2 regions of the Brevibacillus sp. Leaf182 genome follow, and region 2 is predicted to be linked to the other one. Evidence: predicted binding sites of a transcription regulator. Region 2 holds the regulator's gene; the other holds the start of a gene.
The links. Region 2 encodes LexA, which represses DNA repair genes until DNA is damaged. Its sites were predicted from a motif close to CGAACATATGTTCG; they were not measured.
Positions count from the first base shown of each region.

Region 1 (10,342 bases), on a different contig from region 2:
ATATCCGGTGGCAAATGGCTTCCTTCATTCGATTGTTACGTTTCTCGGCCCTTTTTGTCTCTCTGTTTTTTACAGCTACTTATGTGGCAGCACTTACGTTCCATTATGAAATGATTCCATCTGCTCTCCTTGTATCGCTCGTAAAGTCTCGTTCCAAGGTACCTTTTCCCCCATTATTTGAAGCTTTGCTGCTTGAGATGATTATTGAATTCTTGCGAGAGGCTGGAGCAAGACTTCCTTTCAAAGTTGGGCAAACGATAGGGATCGTCGGCGGTATCGTAATTGGACAGGCAGCCGTTGCAGCAGGTTTTACCAGTAACATTTTGATCATGATTGTGGCACTCAGTGCATTAGCTTCCTTTACTTTTCCTTCCTACATGATGAGTACGGCCGTGCGTATCCTCCGCTTTCCGATTATCCTGTTAGCCGGGATTTGGGGCGGTTTTGGTATTATGCTTGGCGCGTCTTTTCTATTGATACACATCTTACGTCAATCAAGTCTGGGACGTCCGTTTTTTCTACCCTTCTTTCCTTTTCGCTTGCAGGATTTTAAAAACAGTCTGATCCGGTTACCTTTTTCCTCTCTCGGCAAGCGTCCGGTTTTGACACGTTCTCCTGACAATACCCGTATGCCTGATGAAGTCGGGAAAAAAAGGCCAGTTCAGTAGTTAGGTGTTGAATGTGAATGTCACAGTCCACTTTTCGTCGAAATAGTCATATGGCTATCAGCGTATCGCTCGCGCTATTTATGGTTCATAGCAATCAGGTTGGAATCGGCATAGCGGGCGTACAACGCTTTATTTATGATAGGGTACAACAAGACGCCTGGATTGCGGTCATACTAGCAGGCATTATGACCCATATAGCAGCGTGGTTCATGCTAAAAATATTAGCGAAATACAAAGACATGGATTTGTATGACATTCATCAATGTGTATTTGGAAAATGGCCAGCACGCGTTCTTAATTTCATCTTTATCGTATATATCATGGGCTCTGCCTTAACTATCTTGAGAGGGTACATCGAGATTATTCAGTCGTGGATGTTTCCAGAAGTGCCTTCCTGGTTATTAAATGCCTCCTTGCTTTGCCTGGCCGTTTATGGAGTGACGGGTGGCATTCGGGTGTTGGCTGGCATTAGCTTTTTTTCTGTCGGGTTGACGATTTTGCAGCTACTGCTCATGATTTACCCCATGCAATATGCCGATTTTCATTTATTGCAGCCAGTCTTTCATCATGATCTTGTACAGCTTATGGACGGTGCCAAGAAGATGTCTTTTTCCATCATCGGATTTGAGATTATTTTGTTCATCTATCCATTTGTGAAGGAAAAGGAATTGCTATCGCGGTATGTACATGGTGGGTTGTTCATGACCACCTGCTTGTATGTGGTAGTCATGCTGGTTACACTCTTGTACTTTCAAGGGGAACAGCTTAAGCAACTTATCTGGGCAACGCTAATGATGATGAAAATTGTAGAGTTTCCGTTTTTGGAGCGTTTTGAGTTTGTGTCCATCTCACTATGGATGCTCATCATGCTAGATAATTTGCTGATGAACCTATGGGTAGCCATGCGAGGGGTTCACCATATTAGTGGGCTCAAGGAGAGAATGGCACTTATTGGGATTGTTGGTGTCATGTTTTTTGCTAGCAATTTTTTGGAAACTCGCCAGTCGATTAATCTCATCACGGATATTTTCGGTGGTGTAGGCTTCTATATCATTTTTGTTTATCCCATCGTGCTTTATGTAGTAATTCGGCTGTTTCGGAGGGGAGCGGTCCGGACATGAAAAGGTTACGATTGCTTGTTTCCTGCTTAGTAGTCGTCGTGTTATTGAACGGCTGTGGGGAGCAGCACGTATTAGAAAAATTGGGCCTGGCGGTTGCGGTAGGGTACGATCTGAGTAAAGATGGAAAGCTGCTAGGTACCACGGTATTTTATCAAATTGACCCGGAGGCACGTGAGTTGGTCACTGTGATTTCTGGCACAGCGCATACAAGTAAAGGACTTACCGTTACACAGAACAGGGAGTCTTCCAAAAAAATTGTAGCCGGTCAAATACGCGTCGTAGTCTATCACGATGAATTAGCACGTAAAGGAATCCTTTCTCTTGTGGAAAACTTAACGCGTGATGCCTCAGTCGGTAGCAATGTCTATTTAACGGTAGCCAAAGGACGAGCATATGATATTTTGACACATCGCTATCCCGAGAACAGCAACATTGGAATTTACCTGTATCAAGCCATACGGCAGAACGTCGAAGGAGAGAATATGATCTCCTCGAAACTTCATGAGTACATGAAAGATTATTATGCCATCGGGAAAGATCCCGTGATGCCTTATATCGAAAGAGTAAAGAATGAATTGCATATTAATCAAATTGGATTATTTCGCGATGAAAAACTGGTGGCAGAGATTACATCAAGGGAGGGATTTTTCCTTAAGATATTACGGGAGCGTTACAATAAGGGGGAATTGGAAATAAACATTTCCCTCGATAAAAAGCGTCTTTTTACTGTAATTGAACATATCTCAAGCAAAAAGCAAATAAAAGTTCTGGATTTGGAGAAACCAAGATTTTCTGTGAAGGTTAAGATGGCAGCGCAGATTCAGGAAATGGCTGAAAAAATCGATTTATCAAAGCCTGAGCAGTTGAATAAGGTACAAAAAGCAATCGAACTGGCGGTTAAAAAAGAGACGGAACATTTACTGGAGAAGTTCAGAAAGCACGATGTAGACCCGGTAGGATTTGGGGAAATTTACAATATAGCCAGTCAAAAGAACGGGAAGAAGATATTGAGCAAAGATGAATGTCGGGAAATCATAAAAAGGGCGAAATTTGATGTGGATGTCGAGATCAAGATTTTACGTACAGGCGTCATTGGATAAAATACATAGACAAGCGACAATCCGGGGTGAGATAGTGAGGGGGAGGTGAGAAAAAATGGAAAAAAAGCAGGCTGTACAAACTGGCTTTCTCGAAGCCAATGGCGCACGTATTTACTATGAAGTAGCAGGGGAAGGCGAACCGCTCTTATTGATCCACGGCTTCAATCTGGATACAAGGCTATGGGATGACCAGCTACAAGCATTCGCACAGACGTATAAGGTTGTTCGCTTTGATATCCGCGGGTTCGGTAAAACACTGGCGACTGACGTTCCTTTTACCTTGTATGACGACGTGAAAGCAGTTCTGCTGGGGCTTGGTATTCAAAAAGCGCATGTGACTGGGCTTTCGTTTGGGGGAATGGTCGCGCAGGAGTTCGCCCTTGCTTATCCGCAGATGGTGAGCAGCTTGATTCTAGTCGCATCCGGCTTGTTTGGTCACCCAAGAAGTGAACAAAGGCTACATGATGTGGAACGGTTCAATCAAGTATGTCAGCGTGGCACGACAGAGGAAGCGTTGGAAATGACGACACAAATGTGGTTTGACGGTCCTGGTCAACCGGTAAATGAGCAAGCTCTCGAAGCACGAAACCGCTTTAAAGAAATCAACAGACACGCCTTTTCGTTGCCGGAGTTTGGCGTTGGATTGGAAACGTTATCTCCCTCACCAATCGAGCGTTTGGAAAACATTAAAGCCCCAACACTCGTTCTTGCAGGAGCACGGGATTATCCCGATTTTCTACAGATCGCCGATGTGTTGACTGAACGAATTACAGGCGCACAAAAAGTCATCCTGCCTGACTCAGCCCATATCCCACCGATGGATCAACCAGAGGTATTCAACCAACTCGTCCTGGAATTTCTCGCACAAAGCACGGTAAGATCATCCTAATACAGTTTGAAAAGGCGTGGATCGGAGAGAATTACCGCTCATGCCTTTTTTTGTTTTCAACACTTTGCCACATCAGATAGCCCGATGGAGCCATATAGATTCTCGTACTATTTTGATAGGATTAAGTACGAAATAAGGAAGCAGGTGATAGGGTGACATACAACATCAGACACTATGCGGTTATGTTTTTGCTCGCCTTCTTACTTGTCCTGACAACGGGTATGACAACTGCTTACGCCCATGCTGGCTTGATGAGCAGCTCACCGCAAGATGGTGAGGTACTGAAGGCGAATCCAGGACAAATATCTGCGCGGTTTACCGAAACATTGGAGCCCGATTTTGTCAACGTGCGTCTATTTGACTGGGATGGCAAGGAAATAAAACTAGAGCGGCCGACATTGCAGCCAGGTGATGCCTCGCAGCTAAATGCGAAACTGCCAAGTGATTTGGCTGAAGGAACGTATTCGGTTATCGTATCTGTCGTTTCCGAGGACGGACATCCGATCGAAGAGAAGCTCACGTTTTCCATCGGACAAAAAAGTGCGGTCGTGGTTCCGCCCAATGAGCAAAAAGCAGATTCAAGCTACTTGATCATGTACCGCTATTTGGCACAAGGAATTATCCTCATAGGTGGGGGCTTGTATCTGGTAGCGTGGGCAGCACAGCGTCATGGCTTGCCTTCCCTTGCCCAGCTCATCGGGATTGGCAGACAAATCGGATGGAGTTTGGCGATCATCGGACTTATATTTTTGTGGTTCTTGTATGACGAAGCGTTATCCGCTGTATCACTTACGCAAGCACTATGGCAGATGGACGGGAACTTGCTCAGTCAGTCTCCGTTTGCGATCATGCTGCTGGTGTCCTTTGTACTACTGTTATTGATCGCGATCCCCAATATGGTGTCCGGATGGTATGTGGGAATCTGGGTGATCGTGATTAGCGCACAAGCTTTTGGTGGTCATGCATGGGGTATTGCTCCAGTCTGGCTGTCCATTTTGCTGAGACTGTTGCATGTGTTGACGGTCGCTGTGTGGATGGGGGCACTTGTGTACTTGCTTCTTACAGTCAAAGCGGCTGAACGAGGACAGGAGTCGTTCAAGAGGTTCTTCTTGCAGACAGTTGCTGTTGCGGCAGTGCTTGCCGTCGTGACGGGTGTTGTCATGCTCATCGTGCAGACGGATGTCATGAACGTTTTCCAGAGTGCAACGGCATGGAGCTATCTGTTATACGGAAAAATAGGAAGTGTCTGCCTCATGCTACTTCTTGCCTTTAGGCAAACGAGACGCTGGCGGACGAAAAATTCCTTGCAGCCTGCTTACTTGCGTTGGGAGATTGTATTCGGGATTATCGCTATTCTGGCTGGACTTTGGATGAGCCAGATCAACTACCCGACAGCTACGACAAATAATCAGGCAGTGATTCAAACAGATTCAAATTAGGGAGGATTTCATATGATGAAAATGAAAAAATGGATGAGCAGTGTACTGGTAGCAGGTGCAGTTTTGACGTTGGCGACAGCAGCACAAGCACATGTGAACGTATATCCGAAAGAGGCTACTACAGGCTCCTATGAAAAATACACCGTGCGTGTCCCAGTAGAAAAAGACGTTAACACAACAAAAGTGAAGCTGGAATTCCCAGCAGGTGTGAAGGTAAATTCCGTACAACCGATTCCTGGCTGGACCTACGAGTTCGAAAAAGATAAAGACGGTGTGAACACAGCGCTTGTGTGGACAGCAACAGAAGGCGGAATCAAGGCGCATGAATTCCAAGAGTTCACGTTTGTCGGTGCAAACCCGAAAGAAGAGGGTCAATTGGCTTGGAAGGCTTATCAGACCTATGCAAATGGCGAGGTTGTGGAATGGACAGGGGACAAGGATTCCAAAACACCAGCGTCTGTCACTACCATTAAGGCTGGTGTAGGGGAAGCAGGGCATGAGCATGGACAAGAACAAAAGCCGGCAACCGCTCCTGCCGGGGAAGCGGCGAGTGCAGGCAGCAACAATACCTTGCCATTGGTACTTTCTGGTTTGGCGTTGTTGATCTCCATCGTTGGTCTGTTTAGAAAAAAAGCGTAAGTGCTTCTTAAAAAAGCTGTGCAGTGTATCCAATCATGCTGCAGAGCTTTTTTCCATTGTGTGGGAATTGAAATGATTTTATAATAGCTATAATTACTTTCGGAGGTGTATATCACATGTTAAAAACACTATTCAGAGCAAGCAAGTACAGAGGAAGGAAAAATAAGAGTGGCAGCATGACGCGTACGCATTTTGCACAGTAGAGGATTGTAGAGTAACGATCAGTATGTGAAAACGGAACGCGTCATCTGCCTAAAAAAAGGTGGATACTGCTTCCATGTTCATGAATGCGACAAAAGTATATATGATCAAAAGTTTTTTGACTTCCCTGGCCAATACGACCATGTTCACGACCTATGCGCTTTACTATATTGTGACACTTGGTTTTAACCCGTTTGAATTGCTATTGATTGGGACGGTATTGGAGTTATCCGTGTTGGTGTTTGAAGGGATAACAGGTGTAGTGGCGGATACGTACAGTCGCCGTCGCTCCGTCATTATCGGGATGTTTTTGCTAGGAATCGGATTTGCGATGCAGGGGATCGTTCCCGCGCTTGATGCTTGGGTACCAGTGTTTTCTGTCTTCGGCTTGGTGCTGTTTTCGCAAGTCATCAGTGGTCTCGGGTATACGTTTATCAGTGGAGCGGATACTGCATGGATTGTGGATGAGGTCGGAGAAGAGAAGATTGGTACGATTTTCATGAAGGCCAAGCGCTACTCTTTGTTTGGGAATCTGCTCGGGATTGCACTTAGTGTGGCATTAGCAACACTCGCTCCCCATTTGCCTTACCTTATAGGTGGCCTCATGTATCTGGGGCTTGGTGTCTTTCTGTTTCTGTTCATGAAGGAGACTGGTTTTGTTCCTCGTGAGCGTGAGCAAGGTGCTTCCCACGTGAAGGAAATGATTCAGACGTGGACTTCTGGTGCCAAGGTGATTCGCAGTCAGCCGATTCTGATGCTGATCTTGTTCGTGACGCTATTTACGGGTGCAGCTTCTGAAGGGTATGACCGTTTGTGGGAAGCGCATTTGATCGCTGAAATTGGCTTTCCAGAGCTCGCTGCTATTTCGATGCCAATGTGGTTCGGGATCATTGCCGCACTCGCAAGCTTACTCGGTCTCATCGTTGTAGGCATTGTGGAAAAAAGGCTGGATGTGAACAATGAGAGGGTTGTCCTTGTGGGCATGTTCACGTTGACGGGGCTCAAAATAGCAGCGATGATTGCTTTTGCCTTTTCCCCTAGCTTTAGCTGGGCGTTAGTAGCATTGCTGTTGATCGGTGTGATTCAGTCATTAAGCAGTCCGCTGTATGATACATGGCTGAATCTGAACATTGAGAGCAGTGTGCGAGCGACGGTTCTGTCGATGATGGGCCAGTCCAATGCCTTGGGACAAACGGCAGGTGGTCCGGCTGTCGGATGGATCGGGACCCGTTTTTCGGTTCGCGCTTCGCTGGTTGCGGCGGCTATCTTGTTGGCACCGATTCTCATTGTGTTCGGACGTGCGCTTAGAAGGCGCTGAGTCACATATACAGTGTAACAAGCATAAGGCATGTGTCCATTTTTTTAGGGCACATGCTTTTTTGTTGAGGCAATCGTTGGTTTTTGCAATCAAAACTTGCGAACAAGCGTTCTCTTTTGGTATTATGATTTCAACAACAAGAAGACACATTTTGTGGTGGTGACAGCCTGATGATTCAGGAGTTGAGAAGGTACGCAGCGAGGCAGCAAGCAGTGGAGATCATCTATTTGAAGAAGGATGGAGAGACCAGCAGGCGTACGATTCGTGTGGTGCAAATCGATGTGAACAAAGGGAGCTTGAAAGCATACTGTTATAGGAGGAAGGCGTATCGTGTATTTGTGTTGGAAAACATTTTGGCGATCGCACCTGTGTCTGGACATTTTGCCGGATGAAAAGGAATCACCCTCTACGCCCCCAGCCTATTCCAGCCATACTATGTTATACTAAATTAGGTAAACAACCTTAAAAAAGCGGAAGGGCGGGGACAAACAATGGAGTTCTTCATTGTCATCGTCATCATGTTTTTGATCGTAGTATTTGTCTTGGCGTCCAAAGCTGCAAAAGGCGGAAGTGGGCGCTCTCATTCCTCTTCAGACAGCGGGGGCGGAGCCTTCTATGTAGACAGCTCTCACAATCACCATCATCGAAGTCACGATTCAAATGATCGTTGGGACAGCTATGACAGCGGAAGCGATAGCGGTAGTGGTGGAGACAGTGGTGGTGGCGGAGATAGCGGAGGCGGCGGCGGGGGAGATTGACGCTGTTGCATTTTGTTTCATTATGGTACAATAACTGGGAAATATGATTCCAAACCTGAATGGTAGGTTTGCTAAAGGAGAGATGTTTTATGGTAGCCATCAAATTTGTTCAGAGTGTCGTAGTCGGGGTCACAGGAATCCTCCTTTCAAGCGAACAGTAATACCGTTCACCAAATGAGGATTCGACTGTGACTGGTTCTGGCTGATAGCCATATATTTAACCAATTGCAGGGGGAATCCGCAGTGAATCAACTAACCAATCAACAAGTATTGCAATCTATGGGCTGGAATGAGTATTTTGCTAATCATTTTGCCCCTTATGCCGAGCAAGGCTACAGTGTGGGACGTATCACACTCGAACATAAACGTATTTATCGTCTGTGGAGTGAGCATGGCGAACTTCTGGGCGAAGTAACGGGTAAGCTTCGTTATGAAGCTATCGGACGAGAAGATTTTCCGGCTGTCGGGGACTGGGTAGTGATCAGTGCTCGTCCAGAGGAAAAGAAAGCCTCCATCCACGGACTTCTTCCACGTAAAAGCAAGTTCTCCCGCAAAGTAGCTGGGGATACTGTGGAAGAGCAGATTGTGGCCGCTAACGTGGATACTGTTTTTCTCGTGAATTCCTTAAATAATGATTTAAATCTGCGCAGGATAGAACGCTATCTCATTCTTGCGTGGGAAAGTGGAGCCAATCCGGTGATTGTGCTTTCAAAAGCAGATTTGTGTGACGATCTGGATTCATGTATGGCAGAGATAGAATCAGTCGCAATCGGAGTACCTGTTCACGTAGTCAGTGCCGAGCAGGGAGAAGGACTGGATCAACTCGAGCCTTATCTGGGCGAGGGCCAGACGATTGCCTTAATGGGTTCCTCTGGTGTTGGCAAATCGACGTTGATCAATAAATTGAGCGGAGCGGAGATGCAAAAAGTCAGTGGCGTGCGTGAAGGCGATGACCGTGGCCGCCATACGACGACACATCGCGAACTGTTCCGATTGCCAAGTGGTGCTCTGATGATCGATACACCGGGCATGAGGGAGTTGCAGCTCTGGGAGGCAGATGAAGGTTTCCGCGGTGCTTTTGACGATGTCGAGTCCATTGCGGAAACATGCCGTTTCAATGATTGCAAGCATATGCGCGAGCCTGGCTGTGCTGTTCAAGCTGCCATCCAAGCTGGATCATTGGAAAAGGCACGCTTTGACAGTTATCTAAAGCTTCAGCGCGAATTGGCCCATTTGGCACGTAAAGAGGATGCAAGGCTTGCAGCCGCTGAAAGGGATAAATGGAAGAAGATCAACGTTCAAATGCGGCAGAAAAAACCGAAGAGATAAGTACGAGAGCCCTTGAGAAATCAGGGCTCTTTCCTTTATTTGGACAAGTAAGCGCTTCCTTTCACTTTCAAAAATTAACGCTTGCTCACAACGCGGGAGTTATGATAGATTTGGTCAATACTCGCTATTACACTTCGAAATAAATATATAGGTAGCTCGTATAATTTTGGGAATAAGGCCCAACCGTTTCTACCAGGTGACCGTAAATCACCTGACTACGAGTGAAAGTGCGTCTAGGGTTCCGTCTCTTTCTTTCCTATTCCAAGAATAGGGTTGGAAGAAAGCTGGTCCGAGCGACGCAGGCACCATGGATGTGTCACACCTAAGGGATAAAAGCCCAGAGGGACAGTTTCACTTGGCGTTGGTTTGTTACGTAGCCCGCTTGTGACACTGTCCGCTCTGGGCTTTCTATATTTCAGCAGGCCACAGGTATAAAAAGTGGCCGGAACCATATCCGAGGAGGAAGAATTGATGAAAGAATTACAAGAGCGCATCGTACAGGACGGCAAGGTACTGTCGGCATCCGTTTTGAAGGTGGATGCGTTTTTGAACCACCAGGTAGATCCACAATTGACGATGAAGATCGGACAGCGCTTTGCCGAGCTGTTCGCTGGTGAAAAAATCACAAAAGTCGTGACGATTGAGGCAAGTGGAATTCATTTTGCTATGGCGACTTCTTTTGCGTTGGGTGTTCCCTTTATCTACGCGAAAAAGAAAAAAGCTGTCACGCTGACAGAGGAAGTATACTCTGCTCCTGTTCATTCCTTTACCCGTCAGGAAACGTATCAAATCAGTGTATCCCGTCAGTATTTGTCCAAAGAAGACCGCGTATTGATTGTCGATGACTTCTTGGCTACGGGAGCTGCTCTGGTGGGGCTTA
Region 1 covers NZ_LMPN02000024.1:343,380-353,721, reverse strand. The annotation lists gene ASG16_RS17950 (spore germination protein) at 1-668, shown strand, start outside; gene ASG16_RS17945 (GerAB/ArcD/ProY family transporter) at 686-1,789, shown strand; gene ASG16_RS17940 (Ger(x)C family spore germination protein) at 1,786-2,889, shown strand; gene ASG16_RS17935 (alpha/beta fold hydrolase) at 2,945-3,778, shown strand; gene ASG16_RS17930 (copper resistance CopC/CopD family protein) at 3,931-5,217, shown strand; gene ASG16_RS17925 (YcnI family copper-binding membrane protein) at 5,233-5,856, shown strand; gene ASG16_RS17920 (MFS transporter) at 6,134-7,375, shown strand; gene ASG16_RS17915 (WYL domain-containing protein) at 7,546-7,767, shown strand; gene ASG16_RS17910 (hypothetical protein) at 7,867-8,133, shown strand; gene rsgA (ribosome small subunit-dependent GTPase A) at 8,377-9,462, shown strand; purine riboswitch at 9,599-9,700, shown strand; gene ASG16_RS17900 (xanthine phosphoribosyltransferase) at 9,934-10,342, shown strand, end outside.
Region 1: a site for LexA is predicted at 7,475-7,488, ahead of ASG16_RS17915 (WYL domain-containing protein). Genes of this name have one in related genera too.

Region 2 (10,342 bases):
TCCAATCGAGTCTGTATTCACCAGCACGATATTCGTCTCGACTTGCTCGACCTGAAGCGATAGCTGGCGCAAGCCTTTTGCCAATTGCTGTGCCCGTTCATGGTCTTCTGCCAATCGTTCGGTCATCTGTGTCAGAGCGATGATGCCTGGTGCTGCCAAATACCCAGCCTGACGTAGCCCGCCTCCTAATTTTTTTCTCCACCATCTCGCTTCTTCGATAAATGCACGATCTCCAGCCAAAATGGAACCAACTGGAGCACTTAGCCCTTTGGACATGCAAATCTGAACGGTATCGGCAAAAGCGCTTAGCTCACTGACTGCAACCCCTTGGGCAACAGCCGCATTGAAGAGACGAGCACCGTCCAAATGAACAGGAATACCGTGTTTTTTGGCGATATCATAGACACTCTTCATTTGCGCAACAGAGATTACCGCCCCGCCAGCGCGATTATGCGTATTTTCGAGACAGATCAATTTTGTGCGAGGAAAATGGATATTGTTGCCCCGAATCGCCCTCTCCACATCTTCTGCACGCAAAGCACCACGTTCTCCAACCAGCGTCCGTGTTTGCACACCAGCCAATGCCGACATAGCACCGCCTTCATAGTAAAAAATGTGCGAATCCGCTTCAGCAATGACCTCATCTCCGTTGACACAATGCGTCAAAACAGCGACCTGATTGCCTTGCGTACCACTTGTTACGAACAGGGCAGCTTCCTTTCCGAGTATTTCAGCCGCGATCGCTTCCAAACGATTGACAGTTGGGTCCTCTCTATAAACATCATCACCAACCTCCGCTTCTGCCATTGCTCGAAGCATCTCCTCGGTTGGTTTCGTAACGGTATCACTGCGCAAATCGATTTTCATAGATGACTCTCCTTCCACCCTGTTGTCATTCTCTAGACATATCGTAACACTTTCAACATTGCATCCTGATTTCCCTCTTGCTAAGATGGAGGGGTAACTTACATACAGTTAGGGGATTTGACCTGTGAAACTAAAAATCACTCGTAACGCTGCCAAGCAATTGACTCCAATCATCGAGGCAGAAGAAGACAAAGAGTTGAAACTGCGCCTTTATATTACTCACGCTCACGGTGATCACGCACACTACGGACTCGCTCTGGACAAGCCAACAGAAGAAGATGTTGTGATCTCGACAGATAAAGAGATCGATGTGATCGTGAAAAAGGATGAGCCATTGCTCGATGGCGTCATCATTGATTACCTCTTCTTGCCACAAGAAGGTTTTGTTATTACCAACCCTTCCAAAGGTAACACAGGTGACCACTAAGCATGATACAGATAAACCCTCTGCTTTTTTACAGGCAGAGGGTTTTCTTTGATACCTAGTTTCTTATTCATCAGTAGCCATGGTGTACAGCTCTGTCGATAAATCTTTCAGCAACGGCGAAGAAACGTTATCCACCTGCGTCATAACAAGGCGATGGACCGGACGTGTCATTGCGACATACAACAGTTTTGCGTCCCATTCGTTACTTTGATAGGCGTCCACATCCAGTAACATGACCACATCGAACTGCAAGCCTTTCGTTAGAAAAGCAGGCATGACAGTTACGCCACCCGGAAATTGGTTATCTTTGCTGCCCAACAGGGTCAGATCAGCTATCTTGTCTTGCAGACCTTTATGTGCTTTTTTACTCGCTTGAATGGTTTTCGCTACGATCGCTATCGTTTTGAAGCCTTCCGATTGGTAGGCAGCCACACGCGAAGAGATGTCCTCCCACAGTTGCGCTCGTGAACGAGCCTTGACCATGATTGGTTTTTCGCCATGTCGCAAAACCGGTTTTGCCAATACCGTCTCGGGCAATTCAATCTGCCGCAACACTTCATTGGCACAACGCATGATCTCAATTGTCGAACGATAGCTTTGCGACAACGTGTAATAGGAAGGAAACATCTGTGCAAAAATGCCCTTTGTCAACTCTTCCCAGGCATGAATCCCTCGATAGCTATGAATGCCTTGCGCAATATCTCCCACAATCGTTAACGAGTTTCGCTTGGTTGCCAATGCAATGACGGCTATTTCCAGCGCACTCAAGTCTTGTGCCTCATCCACAACCGTATGATCAAAATGCTCTGCCTTATTCATACCTTCAACAATATGCTGCAAATATAGCAATGGCGCGATATCTTCTGGCTCCAATCTCTCCTCTGCAAACAGTGCAGCACTTGACTGCGTCACATCACGCACAACTTCGTCTGAAATGTCAGCAGGTACGAGCTTGCGTAGCAATTCCTCGTCAGCAATCAACTCGCGATAAGCCGCGAAGATTTCCAGTCTTGGAAACGAAGTCAGGTACGTATCCAGTATTTGCTCCAGCATTTTCTCGAATTTGTACAAGCCTTCTTTGTCCAAATCGACTTTTCGCTCTCGCAAATGAGCAAACAATTGCTTGTTCATTTCTTGTTTCAAATGCTTGCGAAGCGCTTCTACTCGGCGATGATACGGCATATTCGCGAATAACTCCAAAAAGCATTGACGAATAAAATCACCCGGAATGGAAAAGACTTGCTTCGTCTTGTTGTATAAAAAGCTGAGCTTCTTAAAAGGAATTCTTGTGTCGACGATATGACGAATGTATTGCTCAAGCGCCTCCCGACAAGCGAGTGATCCTTTGAAGCGAAGTCTGTTTCGCGTCATTTCTTGCTGGCGCTCATCCTGCCCCTCTTCGAAGAACAATTGAAGGGGCTTATCAGGACTCACGATTTTCCATCCTTTTGGCAGCAGAGGCTTCACAAGACGCGCTGCCCAATCTACAAAGGTAGACTGTTGAACGTCATCGACGCCCAGCTCAGGCAAAACCTCGGAGATATAGGTAAGAAACATCCGGTTAGGTGCAAACACCATGAACTTTTTGGACATCATGGAATCCTGGTAGTTATAAATCAAATAGGAGAGTCGGTGCAGGGCGATGGTCGTTTTTCCGCTCCCTGCTACTCCTTGCACAACAATGGGCCGTTCTTTTTCCGCCCTGATAATATCATTTTGCTCAGATTGAATCGTTGCGACGATGTCTTTTAGCCTGCTATCGTTCGCCTGATTCAGATTGGCTGCCAAAAATTCATCGATGAAGCCCTCTTGCAAAAACTCATCGGGATGCCCCATCTCACGGTTAATTGTTTCTTTTACTGCTCCATCATAGATGCCGACGATCTTTCCGTCTTCGATCGCAAAATTACGCTTTAATCGAACTTCACCACGTACGATCTCGCGTCCCATCCGGTAAAACGCGTCTTTGCTCTCACCGGAATAATAAAGACTGGCGATAGGCGCACGCCAATCCACGACGACAGAATCAAACGTATCGCTGCGTACAATTCCCCGTTTTCCTATGTAGACCTGATCCAGCTCGTAGATTTCATCCTTCAAGAAATCCACTCTGCCGAAATAAGGCTTCTCTCGCCCTTGATCTTCTAGGTAACGCAAATCCTTTGCCTTATTATAGTTAACGACCTGTTTCACATAGTCATCTGTTGCCTCGCGAATATCATTGCGAAGCTGCTCCATTTCTTCGTCGATCGCTGAAATGGTATCATCCAGCTTTTTTTGTTCCAATTCATAATCACGATGCTGTGTACTCACAATCATTCCCCCTCACATGTATCGTGTCATTGAACGTATTAGGACCATTGCCTAGCCAGCCATATTCCAACCGCACAAGAAAGTAGTCCGACTCCCAAACTGAGAAGTGCGTACAAAGTGCCACGCAACAAGTGGCCTTCTCCCCAAAAAGAGACCACTTCCAAGGAGAAGCTAGAGAACGTCGTAAATCCTCCCATGACCCCCGTTGCAAATAAAAGATAGAGTGTCGGAGATAACATGCCACGTTCTTTCCCTAGCACGAACAAGATGCCGATGATCAACGATCCACAAACATTGGCGATCCAGGTTCCCCACGGCCATCCCGGCTGGTTTGCGAGTAAAGACAATAGATAGCGCAAAAGAGAGCCAACTGCTCCTCCAACCGCCACAGCTATCCAGGCCATCGCTTTCCCTCCTTGGCTATCAAAGCTGTTATGTATGTCACAGAAAAAGACACCCTAGCGTCAAGCGAGGATGTCTGTCGTATCAGTAATTGTTATCTTACTGTTTTGGCTTATTTTCTTCAAGGTCTTCCACATAACGGATGGAATCCAAATTTGCTCTCAATGAAAGCTTAACGGCGTCAATGTACTTTTGGCGCAATGCTTTTTGTTCGAGCTTTTCCTCTTCGGTCAAACCTTCTTCGCGAGATTTTTTGACCAATTCGTTAATGCGTTTAATTTCTGCGTCAGATACCACTGCTGGTTCCTCCCACTCTGTAGTAGTGCCGCTTCATTATACCACATTCGAATGATCCCGCAAGACAGCCGAACACTTACGGAGTATCAGGAAGGATGAGAGTCTGACCTGGATAAATCCTGTTGCTCTCTAATCCGTTCGCATCTTTAATCTCTATTATATAGTCGCGAACATCCATATGCTGATCTGGATTGTATTGAACAGCTAATGACCATAGGCTATCTCCAGATTGTACGGTTACTTCTATACCTTGTGGCTCCTCTATTGGCGAAGAAGCAAACACTAGTTCGGTCAACAAATAAAAAAAGAGAGTAAATGTAATAAGAAACAAGAGAGCTTGTCCTCTCGTGATACCAAAACGAACACGGCGTTCTTCTTTTTTCTCGAAACGATTACGTACTGTCGATGAATTCATAATAATGGCCTCCTCACAAACATACGTTCTGATCACTTGTAACCTCATGATAAATGAGAACATATGTTCATGTCAACAAATAATCGAACTTATGTTTGTCGAACGCAAGCTCCCATGGTATAATATAGGAAAATATGTTCGAGAAATCAGGGGTGTCTTTCTATGTCAAAATTATCGAGTAGACAACAAGCCATCATCGAGTTCATACGAAAGGAAGTTCGTGATAAAGGATATCCGCCATCTGTACGTGAAATCGGAGAGGCTGTTGGACTAGCTTCCAGCTCAACAGTACATGGGCATTTGGCACGCTTGGAGAAAAAAGGCCTCATTCGTCGAGATCCAACCAAACCTCGCGCCATCGAATTGCTATCTGATGAAGATCGTTTTCAAGACAATTTCGAAGACTCTGTCGTCCGTGTGCCAGTAATCGGAAAAGTAACCGCTGGACAACCGATTACTGCCATTGAGGATGTGGAAGAATACTTCCCGCTTCCAGACAATATCGTGACTTCTGACAAGGTTTATATGCTGCGCGTCTCCGGGAACAGTATGATTGATGCCGGGATTCTCGATGGAGATTACGTAATCGTTCGCCAACAGCACGTAGCAAACAATGGTGACATCGTCGTAGCGATGACAGAAGAAGACGAAGCGACCGTCAAAAGATTTTTCAAAGAAAAGAACCACTTCCGTCTCCAACCGGAAAATGCCACGATGGAACCGATCATTCTGGAGCATGTCACCATTCTCGGTAAAGTCATTGGTGTTTATCGACTCATTCACTAATTTCCACGTAAAAAAGGACAGCCTCGGCTGTCCTTTTCGTTTTCTGTATATTATCTGGCGACAAAAAACCAGATGATCATCGTAACTTGCAAGATGACTTTTACGACTGCACTGCCCAAAAATCCGATTAATGAACCTACGCCCGCTTTCACTGCTCGCTCCATCGATTGCTTCTGCACCATTAATTCTACGAGAACGACGAATACGAACGGCAAAATCAGCATACCAAACGGTGGGAAAACGAAAATCCCAAGAATAATTCCGACCGCAGCAGCAATGGACGACCATTTGGACCCTCCGTACCTTTTCACGAAGTACATGTTCGTCAGTAAGTCAGCACCGTAAAGCAGAATACTGAGAACGACCATTCCCCACCAAAAGGATGCCGGCAATCCCGCTCCCGGATCTGCAATGAAAAAGTGATAGAGCAAAAAGCCCGCCCACAGTAATATCGTATCAGGTAAAACAGGTAAAAAAATTCCTGCAATGCTTAGCAAGAACAATAACACAACCACTACCCACAAAAATATTTCCATCTACTACACTCCCTTCATCTAGGTATACGAGTGATGACCGATTTCGTTGCGTACTTATTCACTTTTGTCTAAACTATTTCAAAAGAAAGTAGAATGGAGGTAGTCTCATGAGAAATTGGCATGATCTTTCTTACTTGGGTAGAGGAACGATGCGCCAAAAAGCGGCGTGGGAAGCGATACAACAGACCCACATCATGGAGGTACTATCCGAATTCCGTCCAGTGCTTGCCGGAACCATCCCATTAGACATAGACGTTATGCAAAGCGATTTGGATATTATTTGCGAGAGTCACGATCTGGAACAGTTTGAGCAAGCTGTTCGTACAGCTTTTGGCTGCTTACCCGAATTTGAAGTGACACACCTAGATGTAAAAAGTACTCCCACGTGCGTGATCTCGTTTTTCGTAGCTGACTTTTGGTTTGAATTGTTTGCTCAACCAGTAGCTGTCGAAAAGCAAAATGCCTATCGTCATATGGACATCGAAGCACGATTGTTAGACATAGGAGGCTTGGATGCGAACCAACATATCAGAGCTCTGAAGCAAACTGGCATCAAAACAGAGCCTGCATTTGCTCGATACTTTCATATTCCGGGTGATGATCCATACGAGGCTTTGTTGCAATTAGAGTCGTTAACCGAACAGGAATTACGACAAAGAGTTCAGGTCCTACGAAAGGATTCATCTTCAAACAATGAGCCGATCTCTACTTCTTAAATGCAGGAAGGATCATCATTTTTCGTGCTGCCCACTTTAGTGGATACCGGATACACCATCATCTCGCTGGAATCATAGGGGGTAAACAGCCACTGGAGCTGCAACCGATCATACTTCTCTCGATCAAGCCATAAGTCCTCGTCCTCTTTCTTTAAAATGACAGGCATCCGCTCATGTATATTTTCGATGAGCTCATTCGCCTTTGTCGTAACAATCGTGCAGGTATGTACTTTTTCTCCCTCTTGATTCATCCACGTATCATACAGGCCAGCAAAAGCAAATGGTTCCCCGGTTTTCATCATGATCCGTATCGGTTGCTTCCCTGTGAGGGCGTTCATCCACTCATAAAAGCTGTCAGCAGGAAGGATTTATCGTTTTCGGGCAAAAAGCTGTTTGAATGTGGGCTTTTCATTTAACGTCTCGCAACGCGCATTGATCATTTTGTAGCTGCTCTTCTCATCGGCAGCCCAGGACGGCACTAACCCCCATCTCAACTGACCCATACGTCGTTCGCCACGATCAGCAATAATCGCTGGAATGAACTGACCTGGTGCAATATTGTACCGTGGCTTTGCATCAAATGGAATGACTTCGATTTGGAATCGTTCCTTCCATTTCTCCAAGTTCGTTACGAGAGTAAAACGGCCGCACATGCTTTTCCCTTCACATCCTTCCATACTGGACGTCTCCTCATCCCTTCTATTTTACTGTTTCACCTGATGTGTCATTTCAAACCTTTTATGCGTGTGAAGTAAGTGGAAAACGAAAATGTTCTGTCTCCATTTTTAACGAGGGACGAACAAATAAGACATCATCCGTCGTTTTCATCAAAGAAGATTGGATTTTCTCATTCTCACTATCCGGCATAAAGTGAAAATGAATGATCGTTGTCTCAGCCGTTACCAAATGGGAAATGACCGCTTCTATATCAACTGGCTTTTTACTTACAAGATCAAATACATGCAGTTGGTCGTCTTCTCGTTCCAATAAGACAATCACATCCTCCTCCTCGACGTAATAGATCGCATCCCGAAAAACAAGAAGAAAGTAAAACATCAACAGATGCTCGCTATCCTTGACGGCCAGCCTCGATGAAACGGGGATTCGTTTAGCAGCAACTTCCTTCATGACGATAAAATCAGCCTCGTTATCAACATCTAGCTTGCGCAAGACTGATTTTTGTCCTACTTTCTCTTTTAAATCAGATGCCAGTAAGCGAAAACTACTTTCCTGTACTCTCTCAAATCCGAACTTCGGATAAAAATCGAGTACGGTATCATTGGCATACAAATAGATAAAATCGTATTCCTTCTCACAAGTTTCAAGAATATGGTTCATCAATTTCGCTGCCAACCCTTGGTTGCGGTAAGCTGGATGTGTCATGACCGTTCCGATCTGAAGTGCCTGATAGTCCTTCCCATTGGATGTCACGATCATCTTACTGGCAGAAGCGTTAGCAATAACCTGATCCCCATCCAAATAGGAATAGCAGACATAGCTGTCATTCCAGAAGCCCTTGTTATCCCATTCTTTAAAATCGAGCTGAAAGATCTGTTTGGCGAGGTCATGAAAGCTTTCCTTATATGTTTTGATATGCTTGTAGTCGCTAATCAATCGATATTCACCCATGTAAAAACCTCCCATTCTGTTGTTTGTGCTGTCTGTTATCATTCATTTCTTTTCAGCAGTCCCTTCTTTCCAATAAAAAAGACCACAAGAAGAATTCTCTTCTCATGGTCAAATTTATCGTTGTAATGAAGATACCTATCCCAAACAGAATAGATATCATGCACAAACGTGAAATTTGTTTTGATGAGATATAATGCCTTCTAATCGCTCTTGAAAAAAGGTATAAAAAATAAACCAAGGGCACGCCCTTCATGTAACCTTTTCCCATATAAAATTCATTCGAATTTTACTTAGCGATTATCAGTTTCATCATATACAATCAAAACCTCTTTTCAAATTAGATACCTTTACTATATTGGACTTTCAAAAGGTTGTAAATGAGCATTCCATATCCACTTACATTTTTGTAAGTATCGTTATACAAAAACGTCATTTTCTTATATAATTACAAATACTCCCTTTCCGAAAAGGAAAAGGGACACCGATTTTTAAATGGACCTCGAGGGGGGTGTACCAATGGCGAATGCTCTCAATTTGCCACATACCGCAGCGGCTCATGCAAAGCCTAGAAATAGTGAGGCGATACTTTGCATGAGGTGGTCTTACGTTTAATCCAATCATCGCCTTCATTTGCGTATCTCATTTCCTATTTTCTTGGCTTTGCCCCTTATTTGCCTATTTATGAATAAGGAGCGAGCAGAAATGAAATGTGTGAAAGCAAATTTAATCCTTCCTGAATCGTTACTTGCAGAAATACAAAAGTACGTGCAAGGAGAAACCATTTATATTCCAAAGACAAAAGTAACCCATCAAAAATGGGGGACGCGCACTGGCGGGAGAAAACTCCTGGATGAGCGGAATACGGCTATTAAAAGCAGTTTTCGGGCCGGGACGGCTATTTCTCAGTTAGCGGAGGAATACTTTTTGTCTACAGAGACGATTAAGAAAATCGTGTATACCAAATAGACGTTTATAAAGCACTGACGACCTTTCCATTCAGGTTGTCAGTGCTTTTTTATGGCGAGTTTTTTTGAGAAATGTCCTTTCCCTTTCTCTTTTCTTGCAAACACACTAAAGTAAAGAGAAACCCACCTTACAAGACAGAAACAGGAGGAACCGCAACATGGAACCTTTTATCCATACGCATCAGTATCACTTCATTAAATCGCGCGTTCAAGCAATCATGAACGCCTATGCGACCAGTACAGATGTCAACGTGATTCGGGCTCGCAAAGAAATTGCCCATGAAGAAATCTTTCAGTTGTTCCCGAACATGACAGAAGAACAAAAAGAGATTTTGCATCCGATTGATTCGATTAAAGAAAAGGCAGAAGGAAAGCAGTTTTTGCAGCAGCTTTCACCGTTTGTGATTCCATTCCCTGCTCTCACAGAGACTTCTATTAAGAAGCTCTTTCCCAAAGTAAAGAAGCTTAAAGTCTCGAATTTAGCTGAGATCGATTTTTCAGAAACCTCTTATGTGAGCTGGTTAGACACTGCCACGGAAAAGAAATATATTGTCGCTTACCACGAAGGAAAACTGATTGGCATTCACGGTCAGTTTACAAACGTAAATAAAAAAGGCGTTTGTGCGCTCTGTAATCACTTTGAGGAACTCGGCATGTTCGTCCTCGAAGCCAAAGGTTCTGGGGATGGAACGTATTTGAAAAAAGGAAACTACATTTGCCAAGACAGTGTGACATGCAATCAAAATATGATTTCGCTGGATAAGTTAAACGATTTTATCTCGCTGATGGTGAAGTAAATCTGCAACGAAAATGAAAAAGCCGCCGAGTCTCCATCCCAGGCGGCCTTTCGATATGTCCCTTACTTGATCTCGTACAGACTCTCTTCCAAACGATCCCACGTTTGGGTGATGCCCTCTAGCATGCCCATGTCCATGACAGTTTTGAGGGCTTCCGCAGATACATATTCAGAGCGGCTGACCAACTTCGTC
Region 2 covers NZ_LMPN02000037.1:577,292-587,633, forward strand. The annotation lists gene ltaE (low-specificity L-threonine aldolase) at 1-867, opposite strand, end outside; gene ASG16_RS29575 (HesB/IscA family protein) at 992-1,294, shown strand; gene ASG16_RS29580 (HelD family protein) at 1,358-3,607, opposite strand; gene crcB (fluoride efflux transporter CrcB) at 3,646-4,011, opposite strand; gene ASG16_RS29590 (DUF896 domain-containing protein) at 4,109-4,306, opposite strand; gene yneA (cell division suppressor protein YneA) at 4,383-4,721, opposite strand; gene lexA (transcriptional repressor LexA) at 4,884-5,507, shown strand; gene ASG16_RS29605 (DUF456 domain-containing protein) at 5,558-6,043, opposite strand; gene ASG16_RS29610 (DUF4269 domain-containing protein) at 6,151-6,759, shown strand; partial or broken gene ASG16_RS29615 (SOS response-associated peptidase) at 6,756-7,412, opposite strand; gene ASG16_RS29620 (GNAT family N-acetyltransferase) at 7,498-8,388, opposite strand; gene ASG16_RS29625 (CD3324 family protein) at 9,091-9,354, shown strand; gene ASG16_RS29630 (FusB/FusC family EF-G-binding protein) at 9,512-10,150, shown strand; gene ASG16_RS29635 (SRPBCC domain-containing protein) at 10,213-10,342, opposite strand, start outside.